2 regions of the Lysinibacillus sp. NPDC056232 genome follow, and region 2 is predicted to be linked to the other one. Evidence: riboswitches for the same ligand, from Rfam matches in the RefSeq annotation. Region 2 holds a riboswitch; the other holds the start of a gene.

Region 1 (10,674 bases), on a different contig from region 2:
GTGAATGTTGCCATTAAAAGAGACAGCGCTTGACGCTCCCCTCCGGAAAGTAAGCCAACTTTTGCAGATAGGCGATTTTCCAAATTCAAGCCCAACATCTGCAAGGATTCCTTGAAAAATTCTCGGCGCTTTTTATCAACACCGATACGCATGCCTCTACTCTTATTACGTGAATAAGCTAATGCTAAATTTTCCTCAATCGTCATTGTTGGCGCTGTACCAGCCATTGGATCCTGGAATACGCGACCGATGTAGTGGGAGCGCTTATATTCTGGTAAAGTCGTAACCTCATTTTCATCAATTGAAACCGTGCCAAAGTCTGGTGTTAGTGCGCCAGAAATCATATTCATCATGGTCGATTTACCAGCACCATTACTGCCGATAATTGTAACGAAATCTCCTGGCTTTAAGTGCAAATTAATTTCTGCAAGTGCCATTTTTTCATCAGGTGTACCTTCATTAAATACCTTATTAATGCCGTTTAATTTAAGCAAGGCCATTTCCTCCCTGCTCAACCGTCTTTACGCGTGTCTTCTCTGCTGCGCGTTTCACCTTGCGTTTGCGCGCCTTCCTCTTATTGATAAATTGAGGTAAAATCAACGCTATAATAACAATGATAGCTGTTATTAATTTCATATCCCCTGAATCTAGGAAATCTACTCGTAATGCTAATGCTAAAATAATGCGGTAAATGATCGCTCCAGCTATAACAGCGAAAGTTGTGCGCATAATCGTTTTTGTACCGAAGATTGCTTCGCCGATAATAACAGATGCAAGACCGATCACAATCATCCCGATCCCCATACTTACATCTGAGAACTTCGAATATTGCGCGATTAAAGCACCCGAAAATGCAACAAGTGCATTAGAAAGTCCTAGCCCAAGAATAATAAGAGTATCTGTATTAGCCGAGAAGCTACGAATCATACGCTTATTATCACCAGTTGCTCGAATAGCTAGGCCGATCTCTGTTTTTAAGAACCAGTCTACAATGAACTTAATTAAAATCGTGATGATTAACACTACGATTATTGTGCTCCATGTTGAAGGTAGTTGCTGAACGCCGAAGCCTTTTAGTAGGTTATTTAATGCCGTATCGATTCCTAAATTACTCCAAAACGCTTGAAACTTTGAAAATAAAGTCTCTGAATTTAATAGTGGAATATTTGGACGACCTATCGTATTTTCTGCCGTTGACCCCATAATACGTAGGTTAATAGAATACAAAGCAATCATCATTAAAATCCCTGATAATAGAGGATTAATTTTCCCCTTTGTGTGAAGAATTCCTGTCATACATCCAGCAATAAATCCAGCAACAATTGCCACTAAAGTCGCTAAGATCGGGTGGTAGCCAAGCAGAATCATCGTCGCCGCTGTAGCCGCCCCTGTTACAAAGCTTCCATCAACCGTTAAATCCGGAAAATCTAACACACGGAATGTTAAATACACACCAAGTGCCATAATTGCATAGATGATCCCTTGCTCCATCGCGCCAAATATTGCTATAAACATAGTTGAATCATCTCCTAATAATTTCTTAATATATAATTTGGCTCATCACCATAACTTGAAGTTGATTTCCGTTCCGGCTGGGCGCTTTGTTGCTGACGCTTCGCTTTCGCACAGTTAAAACATTTGTTGCTGACGCTTCGCTTTCGCGCAGAGCAAAGCTTCCTGGGGGCGTCCAATGAGCCGCTTGGGCCAACAGATGTTTTTTGCGCGAAAGCGAAGTGCTAACGTAGCGGCAGCAAAAGGGTTTCATTCTGTGCAAAAGCGTAGTGCAACGAAGCGACAGCAACAGCACCGATGTTGGTCACGAAGGCGTTATCACAGGATGTGATGGTTTTAGCCTTCGTTCCTCTATCGCTAATCCCCAAGAAGTCGCCCAGCCTCCACTCCAATCAACTTATCCACATGGCATACTTTTAACAAGACTTGAACCATAACCTTCTCAATAAGGTGAAACTAGAAAAGATTATCCCATCATACTTGTGAATCAATACATAATTCTAAATAGAACGGTGATTCTTCCGCATAATTGATTTCAATTTTTACTCTAAAAGTAGATAAAGCGGAGGCAGTTTTAGTTCTCCCCCGCTTCGTCTCATAAGATGATCATGTTAGGCCATTACTTTTCTACAAGCTCTGCACCCCAAGAATCTTTAATGTCGATTCCTAAATCATCCGCTACTTTTTTATTTATTAATAGTTTTAGCTTTTGTGGATATTGAGCTGGAACATCAGCAGGAGTTGCTTCACCTTTTAGAATCTTCACAGCCATTTGCCCTGCTTCATAACCGATGTCATAATATTCAAAACCATATGCCGCTAAGCCACCCCGTGCCACAGAGTCAAGCTCACCTACAACTAATGGTAATTTATTTGCATTCGCTACATCAATGACAGACTCTAGTGCCGAAACTACTGTATTATCAGTAATGATATAGAATGCATCGGCTTTACCGATTAACGATTCAGCAGCTTGTTTTACTTCTGCAGACGTTGCCGCAGATGCCTCAACCACTGTTAAGCCTTGTTCACCCATCACTTTTTTCACTTCTTTTACTTGCGCTACTGAGTTTTGCTCACCAGCGTTGTAAACCATACCTACTTTTTTCGCACCCAATTCCTTTAAGAATGCCACTGTTTTCGAAATAGTATCAGGATGTAAATCGATTGTTCCTGTTACATTTTTCCCTGGCTTCTCCATAGAGTCAATGAGCTGTGCTCCAACAGCATCTGTTACAGAAGTAAAGACAATTGGAATATCACTAGTAGCCGTCGCCGCCGCCTGTGCAGATGGCGTAGAGTTAGCAAAGATTAAATCTACATTGGCACTTACTAGATTGTTTGCAATCGTCGTGTTAAGACTGTTATCACCTTGCGCTATTTGCGGATCGTAATCAACTTTTAAGCCAGATTCTTCAATTGCTTTTTTGAAACCTTCAGTTGCAGCATTTAAAGATGGATGCTCCACAATTTGAGTAATCCCGATCTTATATGTTTTATCATCTGCATTGCCGCTCTCACTTGCGTTATTCGTTTCGTTCCCTTTTGAATCCGACGAACTAGAACCACTGCTACCACAAGCAGCAAGCATTAAAACTAACCCCAATAACAGGAACGAAAGCTTTTTTAAATTGCTTTTCACAAATAATCCCCCCGATTTTGATCTCTGATATTTATCACACTTTATCCAAGCAAAGTGTGAACGTATCGCTATATTATCGTTATTATCAAGGTTCGTCAACAACATTATGAATGTTCTGACTTTTAAATCCAGCTAAATATTTTATCTTTTCATTCAATTTGCCGCTTTAAACCGCTAAACTGCGCTGTTTTTACAAATTGATTTCTTTTTCTAACATAGCAAAAATTTTTTTGACAATTTTGCGAAGTTATTTGATTTTCGAGGTAAATTATGGAGAATCTAAAAAACCTGACATTCCCCATAAGAAATGTCAGGCCTTCAAAACAGTATTTATTCGCTTTTACTTCTTCAAAATATCAACTAACCAACTACTTTGTGGTAACGGGATATCTGGGAAGCATACGTACGTTTGAGCAACACCTTGAATGGCTGAATAAAAACAACCTGCGAGTGCTTTAGGATCACCATCTCGTATTACTCCCTTAACTTGACCCTCTTTTACTAAACTTTCAAATCCCTCAGATGCTGCAAGATCCTTAGCAACTTGTTTTATAGTATCTGGTAAGTTACTTGCTATTTGCGTTTGCGCAACTAACATTAATAATTTTGGCGATAATGGGTGAGTTTTAAAGGAATCAAGTATTGAAGTAACTATTCCATTTAAATACTCTAACGGTTGTGCAAATTCCCCTTCAGAAATACCAATAACAGACATACTAGTTTTAGCTCGATTTAAAAGTTCAAGGTATACCTCTTCTTTAGAACCGAAATAATGAAACAGTAATCCTTGGCTTATTCCAACTGAGTCACCAATCTCTTTTGTTGTAGTTCCTTGATAACCGTTTCTAATAAACAAATCCAAGCCCGCGTTTAGAATTTGCTCTCGTCTAACTTCCTTCTGTTCGCGGCGTTTATTCATTTCATCATAACCTCCTGCAAAGTTACTGCATTCATGCTTTTTTTATAGAGTAACATAATGACCTCGTATGAAACAGCAAAGATCACGAGAGAAATTGTTATTACCTTGCTATCTGGTGTCATTGGTATTGCTACAGTTGATGCTTTAGCCAATAAATCAAATAAAAATTTAGTTAAAACAATAGCATAGAGTGTGCCAATTATAAATCCGATGTAGGCAATTATTCGAAAGCCCGATAATACGATACGATTGCATTCTGCATTTGTATATCCAAATGCTTTCATCATCGCCAAGTATTTACGATTAGAGGAAATAATGATTTTCATTACAATACTAATCGTTAAAATGCTTAAAGCTAAGCCAATTGAGATGAATAAAAAGGATAGTGCGAAATACGTACCTTTTTGCTGAGAGCTTGCAAATAATACGTCTTCAAGTTTTGAAACAAACATATGCTGCTTGTTGTCAAACTCGACATTGTCTTTAGTAAATACACCATTATATCCTTCTTTTTCTAAAAGGCCAGTATTGATTGCAACATCCATATTACTGTAAACTACTTCCCCATACACTGATTGCTCAAAAGCTGTTATAGGTAACTGATACGTAACATTATTTATATGAATTTTCGCAGCGTCACCAATCGTCAAATCATATTTCTTGCGCATCCAATCATTCACCACAAGGCCTTCCTGCTTTGAAATATCTATATTCTCCTGTTTCTGAACACTATAAAGTTTAAAAAGAGAACGACTACTAGATAATGCCATAAATTGGCCGTTATTTAATACATCACCATTCGGAAATTCTATTTTACAGTCTTCTGAAAAATAAGGTGTTTCAGAATCTAAAAGTTTCATTTCCTTCGCCTCAATAAATCGAACATTACTTTTATATTCGGAACCTTTAAGTGTTAAAGAGGATACCTTATCAGACATTGCCTGCAAAGAAAAAGCAATCTGTAAATTAGCGCTAGCCATAAATCCTGTCAGCAACGCCAAAAAGACTAACAGAAAATTATTTAATACGATTGCTTTAAAGACCGCTTTCTTAAAAGGATTAGTTGATCTGTTTTTCCTAATTCGCTTAACAAGAAAATTTAATTTTACTGATTCTGCATTATGAATCATTTCTAATGGCGGTTTACGCAAGGTAAATACGGCAATCCCAAAAGCCATTATAGAGAAAAACAGCGCGGGGATTGTTATAAACAGTATGAATTGTACAAGATCAAAATTTAGTGAAACATTTGGCACGAGAAATGTAGCATTCATTCTATTAATGAACAGAGGGCTAACTGCATAGGAAACTAAATATCCTACAACTGCGCCTATAAACAAGAAAGGTCCAATTAGGAAATATCTTTTAGCAATTTGTAGCTTAGAGTAGCCAAGTGCTTTTAAAACACCCATATTTGATTTTGCTTCATTTATATTTTGGATAATGATAGTAACAAGCAAAACCATTACAGTTAAACCGAAGAAACTTAAAGCGCTAATAAGACAGATTTTAAACATTTTTTCTTTTGCGATTAATGTAGAAAGTATTTGTGGATTATCCTCTTTCTTCAACACGGACTTTATATTTGAATCCATAAGCATTTTTTCTAGAAGGAGTTGTTTCTGTTCCTCAGATACACTTTCAAAAAAACGGCCCGAATAACTTGTTTTTTCCTGCTCATCCCAATTTGAGTAAACTTCTTCACTACATAGTATTAATGCTTGAGTAGTAGGTTTGTAGCCAGCACCATTATTAGCTACCAGCGGTGAAATTGCGTCAGGTAAAGTAAAAACTCCACTAATTGAATATGTTGTATTGCTAATAGTAACTGTATCTCCTAGTGCTAATTTATTCTCCTGTGAATAATTTTTATCTATTGCAATTTCAGTTGTTCTTTTTGGAGCAACGCCTTCCAAGTATATTGGAATATCAATGTTGCGCGTATTTCGCATAACACGATATATATTTTTTTCATCATAAATGACTTTATATGTTACAGGATCATACGTAAAAGAATACTTATTTGAAAGGTCCGTTATATCCCCTCCTTGTAGAATAAGCGTAAAGTCCTGCTGATGTTGATGTTCTTGTACCTTCTTTATGGAGTCTATGTTTTGAAGATAGAAAACCAGTAACGTACAAATAAATACTGCACAGGCAACAACCATTACGAGCGGAAACTGTTTTTTTACTCTCATCAAATGTACTCCCTTTCTCACCATGTAATTTCATTAACATCTCTTGGATCAGCATTGCTAGATACTTCTACGATTCTTCCGCTACCCATTTTAATAATTTTTGTTGCGATTTGAGCAATACTAACATTGTGAGTTACCATAATAATTGTAAATTTCAATTGTTTTTGAAGTTGCTTCAAATAAGTTAAGATTTGTTTGCTCGTTTCTTCATCTAATGCTCCAGTAGGCTCATCACAAAACAAAAAATCCGGTTTTTTCGCTAATGCACGGGCAATAGACACTCGTTGTTGTTGTCCCCCTGAAAGTTCATAAGGAAGACGTTTTTCTAATCCTCGAAGTCCTAAACCATCCATTATTTCAGTAATATTTTTGTTCCCTTTTAAATCAGCACCCATTTTAATGTTAGATTCTACATTTAAAAATGGGAGTAAATAATATGCTTGAAAGATAAAAGCTGTTTTATCACGTCTAAACAACGTTAGTTCTTTCTGATTTAACCCACAAATCTCATAGTCATCATAAGTAACACTCCCTGAATCTGGCTGCTCTAAACCTGAAATTACATTAAGAAGCGTAGATTTACCGGATCCAGAAGGGCCTAAAATGACAACGAATTCCCCATCATCAATTGACAATGAAACTGAATCTAATGCATAAAGCAATTCACGACCATTTTGATAACTTTTAACCAAATTTTCTACTCTTAACATGTTAGACCTCCAAACATTTCGTTTATTAATTAATTAATCAATTAATAAATAAACGATATTATTGATTAATTAATTTGTCAATAACCAAAATGCTCCGTTCAATCATGCATAGTAAAAAGCCACATCTGGTTAGATGCGACTAAATTTTTCTACAACAATATTCCTTTTCAGTCTCCTTTTTTACATTTAAAGCATATGATGCAAATGAGACTAGTGCTGTTCTCAAAAAGGAGGAATATCATGAACAATAATGAAACCAATTCAAATCAACCTTCTTATTCACAAGAGAATCAAAATGCAAATGTTGGGGATATTGACACAATCATTTCTAATCTATGTGACAGTCTATTTGCATTTGCTTTGGATTTTGCCTTAAATGCCTTAGAGTATACAAAAGAATTGGATGAGGAATTAGAATATACAGATGAATTCAAGCAACAAGTAGACGATTTAATTTTGGAAATAGAAGAAATTAAAAATATTTTAGATGAGTAATTTCAAATCAGAAACCCGTTATATGTACTACTTTCACGCCAAGACATCCTCATTATTAATATAAAAAGTAGAGGTGTCTAAAATGCAAAGCTTTCAAAATATGTGTACGAAATTTGCACAGATTGCCAATGGAAAAGCTTCTGTGGAACATGGCGTATGCTCAGTAAAACTTCATCGAAATCTTCATGTGAAAATTCAAGGTCGCCCAAGTCGTAGTGCACTTCATGCTGGGATAACATTCGAATCGCTTGATATATATGGAAATGCACTTAACTTAGGTGAAGTTGTAGTACTCCAAGAAGAATTACAGCCATTTGTTAAAGTACTTGCAGAAAATAATTTAATTATAAGTGCTATTCATAATCATTGGATATATACGGACCCAACTATTTTGTACGTCCATTTTCAATCAATAGAGCCTCCATTAACCTTTGCCCAAAAATTTGCTCAAGCATTTAGCGTTTTAAAAAACTACTGATAACTACACTTGTTAAAAGAACTGCTTAGAACAGTTCTTTTTTGATATGGCTGGACTCTCCTTAAGTGGTTGTTTCTCATCTATAGTCCAATTTCATTCCATATGTAAAGAAGCAAGGGTACAAGCCCCCTTCTTATGGATTCAAAATTCGAATCCTGGTCAAACACACACCTATCTAATTAATGAGCAACGAACAAGAGCTAAATATTACCGTTAGTACTATGAATTTCTGCGCTTTTTTTACTCAACGCTATTTACAAATAAGCATGAACATTGATATGATTGCATTTGCTTCACGTGGTTCGTAACCATCCCACGTAAAAAAACTAAGGAGAAATGAATATGAAAATAAAATTTTTAGCAACGAGTGGCATTATCGCAGCGCTCTACATTGCTATTACATTACTAGTTGCACCATTTGGCTTTACAGAGGTGCAGTTCCGAATATCTGAAATGTTTAATCATTTAGTTGCATTTAATCCGCGCTTTGCCGTCGGGATCATTATTGGTGTATTTATCTCTAACCTCTTTTCACCACTCGGCATCTACGATTTAGTTTTCGGTGTAGGCCATTCAATGATTACTCTTGGATTGTTCATTCTTATTTGTAAATTTGTCAAAAATATTTGGGCACGTTTAGTCATCAATACATTTTTATTTACTTGCACAATGTTCATCATTGCTTTTGAATTGAACTTAGCATTAGAATTACCATTCTTCTGGACATGGTTAACTGTTGCTGCAGGTGAATTTGTTGTCTTAGCGGTCGGTGCACCGATTATGTATGCATTGAATAAACGCTTAAACTTCAAAAATTTAATTTAACTGACGGATCTTATCGAGCCGTATTTAATAAAAAGAGGGACGGTTGGTTCACCGTTCCTCTTTTTTGTTGTGTTCAATTGAAGAGGAAAAATCAATAACATAGCTTATGTTTAAATTCGAATATTTTTCATGTAAATAAAGTTTTATTACCTAGCAAAAAGAGCGTTGCAATGAATAGTCAGAAAGAAAATAATATGTTATTTTAATCCTTTTCATTCTCATCTCCTAATTTTCCAACATAATCAATCAAAGCATGAAGAAGTATTAGAGGTATAATGGAGTTCAATGCGACTGCAAGCATCCCGAACACAAAGCCAAAAATGGTTGTCCGAATGACACCAGATAAACTCTGATATGTATGCGCAAGACCAAAAATTATTGAAGTACACAATAGAACGAACCAAATTGACCATTCTGGAAATAGTATGTTAAATGCAAATATAAGGAATCCACGATAAATAATTTCTTCTGTGACCCCTGCTGTCCATGCTACTTGATTCCAAATGACTTTGTCTTTCTTTGTAACAGGTAGTAACTCAGTAAACGCTATTTGCTTCATTTGTTTTTGTTTCATTAATATCATCTTATTTTTAACATTATCACTTATAAAATATCCAATCGCGTAATATAAAAGCAATATACTACATAATAGAGCTACCCCTATGACAATATATGTAGCAATTGGTCCTAATGCTTTTGTGTTAATACTCGGCATTATTACGCGTAGTTCTTCTAAAGTAAGTTCAGAATTTGCCACTACTATTAAAATAATAAATGTTGGTAACCACAAACCTAACATAACAATCTTATAATAGTGTATCCTGCTTGCGGGATTAGTCGGAACACGTATTTTAAATCTTTGATATAACCAATAACCTATAATTGGCTCATATAAAAGAGTAAACCCAATGAATCCCCATAATAGTATGTTCATTTTGTTTTATGCTCCTTTAGCATGGTCTCTATTTTTTCAATTAGCCATTTTTCTTCTTGTTTACTAAATGGTGACGAAAATAACATGCTATCCAACTGTATCTCCATAAGTTTTGGTTCTGTTAGTAACCAATTAAATAATTGTGGTAATTGAGAAAAAAGTTCTTCGAGAATAGTATGTACTTCGATATCCGTAAATTGGTTCTTATAAGCTATTTTTAATTGATTTATAATGTTTATTAAGTGTGCATCATAACGAACGTTGTGACCATTTGATACATCATAACTCTCATCTACAATTTCAATTGGTAAATAACCCTTTAACCATCGCTGCTGAGATTCCATATGTAAATTATTTTGAATTAATGCAATAAATATCTCTGGTTCGATTACCTGATTTGATTGAGCCAACGAAATTGTGTATTCAAGTAGTTCAATATTCTTTTTAATTTCCACCAATTTACGGAGCATTTCCCCCTTTTGGTACTTTAAAGACTCTGTTATGTCCCATTGCGATTGCCTCATTAGCTCTTGGATATCTTTTAATGAAAATCCTAACGTTTTTAATCCCGTTATTTTTTGCAGTGTAATTATATCTTCATTTTCATAAAATCTACGTCCAGTTTCCGAAATGTAAGATGGCTTTAACAAATTCATTTCATCATAATAGCGAAGAGTACGGATCGAGACACCTGATTTCTTTGAAAATTGACCAATCGAATACATTCATATTTCTCCTTTTCTTTTAATACATTCATTATAGTTTCTAACGTAACGGTAGAATCAATAATGATTTTTGCTTTTATTTATAAAGAATTAAAGAACTTTATTATCAGTTAGCAATTAATGCATTATATCCTTCTTAAAACAGCTTGCCCGTTAATTTCTTTCAGCGGAGTCGTACAATTGTGCCTGGGAATAATTGATTTGATTTTGCACAGCACGCCTTGACAATATTCTGA
Region 2 (10,674 bases):
TTGACTAAGGCGACAACCATCTATAATACTCGCATGATTCCAGGCATCAGAAAATATAATATCCCCTGCCTTCATCACACTCGAAATCACGCCAATGTTCGCTAAATAACCACTGCTGAAAACAATGGCTGCTTCCGTTTTTTTCAAATCCGCAATTTCTGATTCAAGCTGTTCATGAATAACGAAATTTCCAGTTGTTAATCTCGAACCGCCAGCTCCTGTACCGTATTTACTAATACCTTCAGATGCTTTCTTTCTCAACCGAAAATCTGTTGCAAGACCTAAATAGTTATTAGATGAAAAAAGCAAGAATCTCTTATCATTCATGATTACCTCGCTCTCATTTCCATTTGAAAACGAGCGTAACTTCCTTGTCAATCCATTCTCTTCTATTAATTGTAATTCCCGTTGAAACCAATGATCCATTTTTTAATCCCTCCTAATGAGAACCGGTACGTTTTCTAAATAGTCTATATAAGATTCTAGTTCAACTTCATCTGACACAAAAAAAATACGCCCTCCGCTCTCACAGCCTACCCTTTTTAACGGTGTAATTCTGACATAACCAATGGCACGATTACTTACATATCCAGTCACGTAATCTGGATCATCAGACCAACATAATTCTGCAATTGTAAATGGAGAATTTGCCACTTTCGACGCCAGAGCCAACGCTTCACGTACACGTTCATTAAGGTCCCCATTAGCGTCTTGCCAATCGATTCGTGATACACGAACACCCTTTTGCCCCCGATCGTCAAGCCGTAAGCCGGTTTTACTATTTAGGATGATTGCCCCTCGGAGATTTTGATTACTACTAAGTTGATGAAAAGCAACATTCAGTGCATGTTCCGAAACACCTAAGGAGGTTAGTATCTTTCTTGCTTCATTATGGGCCTTTTCGATTGAAGCAGCCTCAACTGTCGTAATTTCTAAAGGTGGCATATACTGTATCTGATCATGTGCAATTTTTTCAACGGTAATTTGAATAAAGTCAGCATCTCCACGTGAATGATTACTTGCTTTGCTCAATAACTGTTTTACGATTGGCTCTATCTGAGATTTACTACCTATCCGTTCACCACCAGATATATGCTTTTCCCCTAGTTCAAGACTTCTTTCAGCCGCACGCATTCGAATGCTATAACACGCTTTTAACATGATTATTACCTGCTACTTTCCTATTAATTGTATGTAACATTTTCGTTATAGGATAAACACTAACAGCTGTGATTACCATACCTGGAATAGCCAAAACTAATATCGGTAAAAATGGAGTCCCTAACGTAAAAGCTAAACCAAATCTAGCAATCGTTGTTCCAATTGGGCCTGCCAAAACAAGTACCGGAATTGAAGGCCCAAATAAAACAATGAGTAGGCCTACAGTCAATCGAAAAATGAATGCGATCTCCACATTTAAGATCGAGTGTATACCTAGTAAAAATAAGATTAAACTTGCAATGATCCCCGCTAGAAAATATCGCTTAAATCCAAACACCGCTGCAATCGCAACTGCAATAGGTGCTGATAATTGAAATTCTGACCCAGGAATACCTGTTGGAATTTTAAATATGCCTGAAACGATAATAAGACAAGCTAGCAATGAAATCTGGGCAAGATCATAAGTAGAAAACTTTCGGATCATTTTATTCCTCCATCTTACTCTTAAATACTTGTTGTTGTTTTCTCCTATTCTCCTTAATTTGAGTTAACCTCAATTAATAATAAGTTAACACAAATGTAGATTGGAAAGTAGATAAAATGGTAGGATTTTTTATTATTTGTGAAAATACGATTTTGTTACTTATCACTAAATCGGTGATATTGCAACCACAGGTCCTTTTTATTTAGATTGATTAATTGTCCCTTTCATATATTCAGGTAGAATGAATGTCCCCTCCATATATTCTTTTAGAGAAAACATCATTGGTTCACAATTCCCACCAACTCCAATTATGATGCTTAAATCTTTTGGGCAATAGACAACTGTATGCAACGTACCAAAGTACTCTTTATAGTGTTTAAAAAATATCGGGGAACTTTCATCATTAAAGTGATGGTATGTAGACATGGGTGATAAACTTTCCGATAATAAGGAACTCACATAGTCCTTACTTTTTATTGATCCTTGTATTCCTATTCTGTTTTTCTCTCTCAATATTTCTGACTCAAAGTGATTGGTACAAATAAGAGGATTCGTGAAATTGATGATCTGTTGTTGCGGGGAAGCTTCTACTATTACACTTGTTCCACTTTGATCTGTAATGGAGTAATTGTAGCAATAACCATGAGGTATATTTGTGATGAAATTTAGTGCCTCTTCAATATTTGCACATTGTTCTAATAGCATTCTAACAATAGTCGTTGCTATAAATCCCTCTTCCTTGTATTCGTTATTCACAAAATGTAACCCTACAACGAGCCCCTTTTCATTCATTCCATCAAGTCTTCCAATTATTTGCTGACTAAAGCCTACGCTAACATAGCCATCTGTAGGATTCATCCATACAAGCCTTGCATCGTACATTTCCGGACTAAAATCATAATTGCGTACATAATAGCCATCATTTACTAATGTAGTACACCCCATTTGTGGAAATGCTACATCATATCCACTAAAAAGTTTAATAGTATTATCTATTTCCATATCTAATCCTTCTGCCAAGCCGATTAATTCTTGAAAAAGATTCGGTGAAACATTTTTTACTATTTCCTTCGCCTTTTGTACATTTGAGTTAACATTCAATTTCCCTAGCTGTTCCAATTGTTCAAAGATCGGTAATGACCTTAATTCTCTACCTTGCTCCAAGCCAAATTGATAATAATTTCCTTTCAATTCTACTATTCTTACAACTAACTCTTCATCATTTTTATACATTTTTCATTTCCCCCCTCTTCCCAAATTGTGTGACCGGCAATAATAAGTCGAGATTAGTAAAATCATTCCCTCGATACCATTCTAGTATGGAACCTGTAGGAACCCAGTTATTTTCATTTGCATAGTTTATTAATTTGCAATAACCATCTTGAATTTTTGTGATTGAATCATTAAAGGACATAGCAATGTATATACAAGCTGGCATATGTTCTAAAAAATCTGTTTCAATTTGCTTGTTTGGGTGTATGTCTAAAGGTATTCCGAAGCCAAATTGGACTTTAATCACGTCTTTTCCAGATATATATTTTAAATAGCAATTTTTTATTTGAATATTTAATTGCTCAAGTTCTTTAGCTTTCTTATTAACAATTTCTCTGAATTCACCAATTTCGGATTCAGCAAAAAACCAAATAATTTTTTCTGCGCTTTTCTCTAATAGATAGATATTTTTGCTAGTATTTTCACTTTCTAAGTAGCGTAAACTTACATTTAAAATATCTAGCCTTCCCTTTATCATCTGAATCCAATTATCCATCATCTTTTGTCTTGTTATTTCATCGCTTTCCTCTAAATACGCTTGAATATTTTTTATTGGTATATCTGCCAAACGTAAACTTGAGATTAATTTAGCTACTTCAACTTGATCTTCAGAATAAACTCGATACCCACTAATGTCTCTACTGACTGAACGAAGTAAATTTTGTGACTCATAATATCTTAATGCGCTTTTGGAAATACCAGTTCTTTCGGCGAAATCCTGTATTGTCATCAACTTACTCAACCATTACGCCTCCTTTAATTCAATGATACATCTTAAAGTTACTTTAAGGTCAAGAGGGAAATTCAAAAATAATTAGCTTGCTATTCATACAAGCCTCATCTCAAATTTATGACATCCGCCGGAAACTTTAGGCTAACAAATGTCTTTTGCACGAAAGCGAAGCGGCAGTAGCAGATGTTTTTTGTGCGAAAGCGAAGCGTCAGCAAAAGGGTTTTATCTGCGTGAAAGCGAAGCGGTAGCGGCAACAACACGATGTTGGTCACTCAGTTGTTTGCAGATTCCGCATCGCTACGAGCACCCTTGCACTTGGCTAGTCACTACTTCTATCTTCGCGGTTCAGCTATATATTCTATAGATTACATTCATGCTGCGCGCATCAAAAAAGTATAGGCCAAATTAGCCTATACTTTCACACCTTCCTAAGTTAAGAACTTTTCCCTTTCGATTTGAAGGTTTTACAGCACATATCTGATGGAAGCCTAATAAATAATGATAAAACCATACAATTTTTCCTGTAATGGCACACTATACACCTCTTTTATTCCCCCAAACAAGAGCATGCACCTGTGGCAGTACTTTGACATCTCTGAATTCCTCATCCTTCATCACTTTATCAATCAGCGCATGATATTTATCTAATAAATGTAGTATTAAACGTGAATTGTCAATCGTCGTAAGATCATCATTACCGACTTGGAGATAAAAAGGAATCTTTGGATACCGATGGTGAATTTGTTTAGCATACTCGTAATCCGCTTGATTAAAAACGACTATTTTGAGGGATATATGGTGATTACTGTTTCGATTTTTAAGTTTTTCGAAGATATCAGAGAGCACCGAATAGTCTGTTGTCATACCAGAGCTAGGTGGCTTTGGTGAGATTGTCAGTTCATCTATCTCATACATCCATTTTTGCCACCTACTTCCTTGTGTTTCCACCCCGACCTTTATGTCATTTTCTTTTAAAATTGCAATGAACTCCTCCAAATTTCGGATAAGTGCAGGATTGCCACCTGAAATCGTGACAAATGAAAAGCCACTGCCTCCAAGACGTTTCAACTCCGACCAAATCTCTTCCGCTGTCATTTGGACAATAAGATGCTTTCCGCTGCCATCCCACGTAAACGATGAATCACACCAAGAACAGGAATAATCACAGCCAGCAGTTCTCACAAACATGGTCTTTTGGCCAACTACCATTCCCTCACCTTGAATCGTCGGTCCAAAAATCTCGATAACAGGTATCTTACTCAACTTCTATCCACTCCCGTCTCGCTTCTGCATAGCTTGTCGGAGTTTCATATAGCCGGATAAACTCTACACGCGCACCGTTATATCTTTGTTCATCAAGCAAGGCCGCAGCCATCTTTTCGTAAATCCAAACAACAATGTTCTCTGCCGTCGTATTCATGGGTGGGAGCGTTTCATTTAAATAACGGTGATCCAAATGAATCTCTATTTTTTCTTTCCAAATTCCTTTTATATCGCCAAAATCAATCATCAAACCGCGTTCATCTGTGTATCCACTTAATGCTAAAACTACGCGATACGTATGACCATGCAAGTTTTTACATTTCCCCTCATAATTATGTAAATGATGAGCAGCATCGAAGGTAAATTCTTTGCTTACGAGAACACGTTTTGCATGATAGTTCAATTGATTTCTTTGAATATCTACATCTATTTTTTGGAGCTTATCGACGATTCTAAAATCTGACATGCCTTAAGACTCCTTCCTGTAACTCAAATACTCATCAAGCCCTTTTTTTCGAAGATGACATGCCGGGCATTCACCACAGCCATCTGCTATTACACCGTTATAGCAAGTCAGCGTTCTTTCTCGAATAAATTCAAGTGCCCCAAACTGATCAGCAAGCTCCCATGTCTGTGCCTTATTCAGCCACATCAACGGTGTATCAATCACAAAGGAATCATCCATCGATAAATTTAACGTTACATTTAAGGATTTAATAAAAACATCTCGGCAATCCGGATATCCGCTAAAATCTGTTTCACAAACGCCAGTTACAATATGCTTAGCTCCTACTTGGCTCGCTAAAACGCCCGCAAATGAAAGAAAGAGAAGATTTCGGCCAGGTACAAAAGTCGATGGAAGCTCACCATTTTCTCCGTCTTCTACCTTTATGTCTTGTCGTGTCAATGCATTCGGAGCAAGCTGATTCAGGAGTGACATATCAAGAATGTGATGCTTGACACCGAGCTCCTCTGCTATCATCTTCGCACATTCAATTTCAAAACGATGCCTTTGACCATAATCAAAAGTTACTGCCTCAACTTCTTTAAAACGTTCTTTTGCCCAGAACAAACAGGTTGTACTGTCCTGACCTCCACTAAATACAACAATTGCTTTTCCCTGCTTCATCTATAAAAACTCCCTTTTATCGAAAAAACAGCACTCTAAGAAAAAGTGCTGCTTCTTCTTAGTTTTTTTTAGAGGGTAGCTAAATACCTCTTTCTTGATTGAACTATTCAATTCCTCATTGATCGATAATCAATTTTTTCTGGATTAAGATCGTGGTTCATTAAACGACATATGAATATTGTGTACTTTAATGCGTCAGTCCTTCTTCATGGCTTCGGCAAGACATAAAAAAACCTCCTTGTAAAATGTTTCCCAACACTTTTCAAGAGAGGCATCACCAATCGTTCTATTAAAACATAAGTAAAAACATAAAAAAAAGCCACGTCCGATATGGACATGGCATATTGTCATGTTTCCATAGTTTTTTATAGAGGGTATCAGCTATGAACCTCTCCCGTTCTAGTCCGGGCACTCTTTTCTTCAATATAATACAAAAAATAGTACAAAACGTCAAATTGATTTTTTTTATAAAATCTTCCCATAAATGCTTCTCTGGAAAAACCACTGTTATACTGCCCAATCCGGACGAATTACTTGCATTGCAAAGCGAGTTCTTGGTCGAAAACTAGTTGTTCCGTCGAAAGGAATAACGCAAAGTCAACTTTAATAACCAACATTTATTGGTTTATTCATCACGATCAAGTGCCTCTTTCACAAATGTAGGAAGTGCGAATGCACCAACGTGTAAATCTGTATTGTAATAGTTCGTTTTTAGAGCAAATTTGTCCCAAGCATCTACTTGAATATCTTTAATTGGATGTAATACTTTTGAAGCAAATCCGAATAGCCAGTGTCCCGATGGATATGTTGGCATATGGAATTGATATACGCTTGCGATTGGGAAAATACCTTTAATTTTTTTATGTGCTTTACGCATGTTTTCTGCATACTCCACGAAGTATGGTGATTCGTGTTGGTTAATTAAAATCCCTTTTTCGTTTAATACACGGTAACATTCTTTATAGAAAGCTGTTGTAAATAAACCTTCACCGACTGAAATTGGATCAGTAGAATCTACTAATATTAAATCGAATGATTGATCAACTGCGTTTTGAACGTAAGCTAAGCCATCATCGAAAATCATTTCCATACGTGGATCCTCTTCGACACCAGCAGCTGTAATTGGAAGGTATTTCTGGCTTAAACGGAATACTAACTCATCGATTTCAACCATTACTACTTTTTCTACTGATTTGTAACGTAGTACTTCACGAGCCGTACCACCATCACCACCACCAATAATTAATACCTTTTTTATATCTGGGTTAGTAGCGAATGCTGGGTGCGTAATCATATCGTGATAAACGAACTCATCTTTTTCATTGACCATCATCAATCCATCTAAAGTGAAGAAAGTACCAAACTCTTCACTTTTATAAAAATCGATTTTTTGGAACGGAGATTGCTCACTATGAATTTCTTCATTGTAACCGATTGAAAATTTACAGTGATTGCTCCATTGTTCTGTATACCATTTCATTAAATCACGTCCTCTAATACTTCTTGTTTCACTAGAATTGTATCAATTTCTTGTTCTGCGAATTGGCGAATTTTATCTGCCATTCCACGAGGTACTTCAAATGATTCTGTCTTTTTCGCTTGCAGTTTTTGCTCTAAATATTCTGCTGCTTTCCAAGGACTTACTGAGTCGCCACAAGTGTAAACATCAACAGAAGCAAATCCGTATTCTGGCCAAGTATGAATCGTTAAATGTGATTCAGCAATAATGACTGCACCCGAAACACCATATGGGTTGAAATGATGGAAGCAAGATTCTACAATTGTTGCCCCAGAATAGTCTGCGGCTTCATTCATAAACTGCTCGATTAAAGCGTTTTGCTCAATAATTTCACTTGGGCAACCATAAAATTCGATTAATACGTGTCTACCTAATGTTGATAATTCAATGCTCATTTATCTATCTCCCTTACGACTGTTATATAATTTTCTTCTTTAGTTTCAATTAGAACATTCCCAAAATTAAGAAAATAGAAGTTATATAATTCTACTACTTCCTCTGAAATAACTTCTCCTGGGATCACTAGTGGTATTCCCGGTGGATAAATCATTAATGAATCTGCACTAATTCGACCTACCGCATCATAAATTAAAATTGTTTCTGTTTCTGCATTACACGCCTGTTGCGGTGTCATTGCTAATCTATTTATTTGATTCGCTGTCACATAAGCTGACCGAATCGCATCTTTTTTAGCGTGATTAAGTTCTATATCTTTTAACGCATGTACTAATTTACCGATTGTTTCTTTCGTATCAACATGACTAATGACTGCCATTATGACATATCCTTCGGCAAGTTCTAGTTGAATTCCATACTGTTGTTTCAATATTGTGTAAACTTCGAAACCAGTTAAACCGATATCGTTCACACGAATAACAAGTTTCGTCCAATCATAGGATTGATTGAAATTTTGTTGTACGTATTCAGCTACTAGTACTTCATAGCGTGAATTATTTTCTATTTCTTCAATTGCCGCATCAACAATTGACTTTAAATGGCTATAACGTTGCTGTCCATACACCGCTAATTCCCTTCGTGCTACATCTAACGAACTCATTAATAAATAATTTGCACTCGTCGTTTGAAGCATATTTAATACTTTTTGCAAGTGCTTCGAATCGATTCGTTTTTCTTGTAGTAAAAGAAGCGAACTTTGCGTTAATGAACCCCCAGTTTTATGCATACTCATCGTTACTGCATCTGCACCAGCACTAATCGCATCGTTTGCATTAGGTAAAAATGTTAAATGCGCTCCGTGTGCACTATCAACAATAACTGTTACATTTTGTTCATGTGCGAGTTTACAAATTTCTTGCAGTTGATTCATCGAACCAAAATAGGTTGGATATGTCACAAGTAAAGTTTTCGCTTGTGGATTTTCTGCAAGCGCCGATTTTACATTTTCAACTGAAATTCCGTGTGCAATACCAAAATGTTGATCCACTTCAGGTTGAATAAATACTGGTTTTGCTCCACTTAATATAATGCCGTTCATAACTGATTTATGGCAGTTACGAGGAACGATCAATGTATCTCCTTGTTTACATGTCGCTAAAATCATCGCCAGAATGCCTACAGTAGTTCCATTTACTAAAAAGTAAGCGTAGTCTACATTAAATGCTTGTGCAGCTAATTGCTGAGCTTCTTTAATAACCGATTCCGGATGACTTAATAAATCAAGCTCTTTCATCGAGTTTACGTCCATTCTTAATGTCATTTCTCCAAGCGTCCATTTTAATGGGTTTTCATGTAGCCCCATTTTATGTCCAGGTACATCAAACGGCGTAACTTCTTGTTTAGCGTAATTGACCAAAGCTTCAAATAATGGCATGCGGTCTTGAGTGACTAAAAACTCCTCTGTAGCCACTCGATCTTGCACGCTTTGCATTATTGTCCCATAGCAACTGTTAAGAGTTGCTGTAATTCCGAAACTTTGTCTGTATTTTCCCAAGTTACGTTTACATCACTACGTCCAAAGTGACCATAAGCTGCAACTTGTTGATATTGTGGTTTACGTAGATTTAGCATGTTAATAATGCCAGTTGGCGTTAAGTCGAATAATTGACGAATCGCTATTAAAATGTCTTCTTTCGCTACTTTTTCTGTACCAAATGTTTCTAAAGCGATACTAATTGGTTCACTTACACCAATTGCATATGATAATTGGATTTCACATTTATCTGCCAAGCCTGCTGCAACAATATTTTTCGCAACGTAACGCGCTGCGTATGCCGCTGAACGGTCAACTTTTGTACAGTCTTTACCAGAGAATGCGCCACCACCATGACGAGCTGCGCCGCCATAAGTATCAACAATAATCTTACGTCCTGTTAAACCTGCATCTCCGTGTGGTCCGCCTACTACGAAACGACCAGTAGGATTAATTAAAATGCGGAAGTCTTCATTCATACCAAATTGCTTCGCAACAGCTTTAATTACGTTTTCTGTAACGTAATCAATGAATGCTACTTGGTCAAAATCATCATCATGTTGTATTGACATTAAAACAGTATCAATTTTAGGTTGCTTACTATCTGTATAATCAATAGTTACTTGTGATTTCATATCTGGGCGAGCCCATTTGAATTGACCATTTTTACGTTGCTCAGTTGCACGTTTTACAAGCATATGCGCCATTTCAATTGCTAGAGGCATATAGTTCTCAGTTTCATTCGTCGCAAAACCGAACATAATACCTTGGTCACCTGCACCAACTTCTTTTGTATCGCTTGAAGAATCAACACCCATTGCGATATCAGGAGATTGCGTGTGTACTAATACTTGTACATTGCAGTTATGACCATCAATACCGAACTGATCATCTGTGTAACCAATGCCGATTAGGGTATCACGGGCAATTTTTTCGATATCTAGTTCTGCTTTTGTTGTGATCTCTCCACCAACAATTACTGTGTTTGTAGTTGTGAATACTTCACATGCCACACGTGATAGCGGATCTTGTGATAATGCTGCGTCTAATACTGCATCTGAAATTTGGTCTGCAATTTTATCTGGATGTCCTTCCGAAACAGACTCCGATGTGAATAATACTTTTTCTGACAATTTTCACTGCTCCTAACAAAATTATAGATTTTAGGGCATAAAAAAAAGCT

Evidence for each region. A riboswitch is a leader RNA that binds a small molecule or an ion and turns the genes downstream of it on or off. The one in region 2 is predicted to bind preQ1.
Region 1: linked by a shared signal. The riboswitch ahead of ACFCYJ_RS16435 (QueT transporter family protein) and the one ahead of queC (7-cyano-7-deazaguanine synthase QueC) in region 2 are both predicted to bind preQ1.

The regions. Positions count from the first base shown of each region.
Region 1 covers NZ_JBHJTF010000022.1:49,353-60,026, forward strand. The annotation lists gene ACFCYJ_RS16385 (ABC transporter ATP-binding protein) at 1-494, opposite strand, end outside; gene ACFCYJ_RS16390 (ABC transporter permease) at 487-1,515, opposite strand; gene ACFCYJ_RS16395 (hypothetical protein) at 1,541-1,708, opposite strand; gene ACFCYJ_RS16400 (hypothetical protein) at 1,782-1,949, shown strand; gene ACFCYJ_RS16405 (ABC transporter substrate-binding protein) at 2,132-3,154, opposite strand; gene ACFCYJ_RS16410 (TetR/AcrR family transcriptional regulator) at 3,495-4,073, opposite strand; gene ACFCYJ_RS16415 (FtsX-like permease family protein) at 4,070-6,271, opposite strand; gene ACFCYJ_RS16420 (ABC transporter ATP-binding protein) at 6,289-6,981, opposite strand; gene ACFCYJ_RS16425 (hypothetical protein) at 7,222-7,476, shown strand; gene ACFCYJ_RS16430 (DUF1259 domain-containing protein) at 7,559-7,954, shown strand; PreQ1 riboswitch class I at 8,246-8,290, shown strand; gene ACFCYJ_RS16435 (QueT transporter family protein) at 8,297-8,779, shown strand; gene ACFCYJ_RS16440 (CPBP family intramembrane glutamic endopeptidase) at 8,982-9,713, opposite strand; gene ACFCYJ_RS16445 (MerR family transcriptional regulator) at 9,710-10,438, opposite strand.
Region 2 covers NZ_JBHJTF010000002.1:559-11,232, reverse strand. The annotation lists gene bioF (8-amino-7-oxononanoate synthase) at 1-426, opposite strand, end outside; gene bioW (6-carboxyhexanoate--CoA ligase) at 430-1,161, opposite strand; gene ACFCYJ_RS02090 (hypothetical protein) at 1,142-1,645, opposite strand; gene ACFCYJ_RS02085 (C45 family autoproteolytic acyltransferase/hydrolase) at 1,844-2,878, opposite strand; gene ACFCYJ_RS02080 (helix-turn-helix domain-containing protein) at 2,871-3,659, opposite strand; gene queE (7-carboxy-7-deazaguanine synthase QueE) at 4,185-4,913, opposite strand; gene queD (6-carboxytetrahydropterin synthase QueD) at 4,906-5,379, opposite strand; gene queC (7-cyano-7-deazaguanine synthase QueC) at 5,383-6,042, opposite strand; PreQ1 riboswitch class I at 6,394-6,440, opposite strand; gene speE (polyamine aminopropyltransferase) at 6,668-7,522, opposite strand; gene speD (adenosylmethionine decarboxylase) at 7,522-7,956, opposite strand; gene ACFCYJ_RS02050 (aminotransferase class I/II-fold pyridoxal phosphate-dependent enzyme) at 7,953-9,449, opposite strand; gene metK (methionine adenosyltransferase) at 9,449-10,624, opposite strand.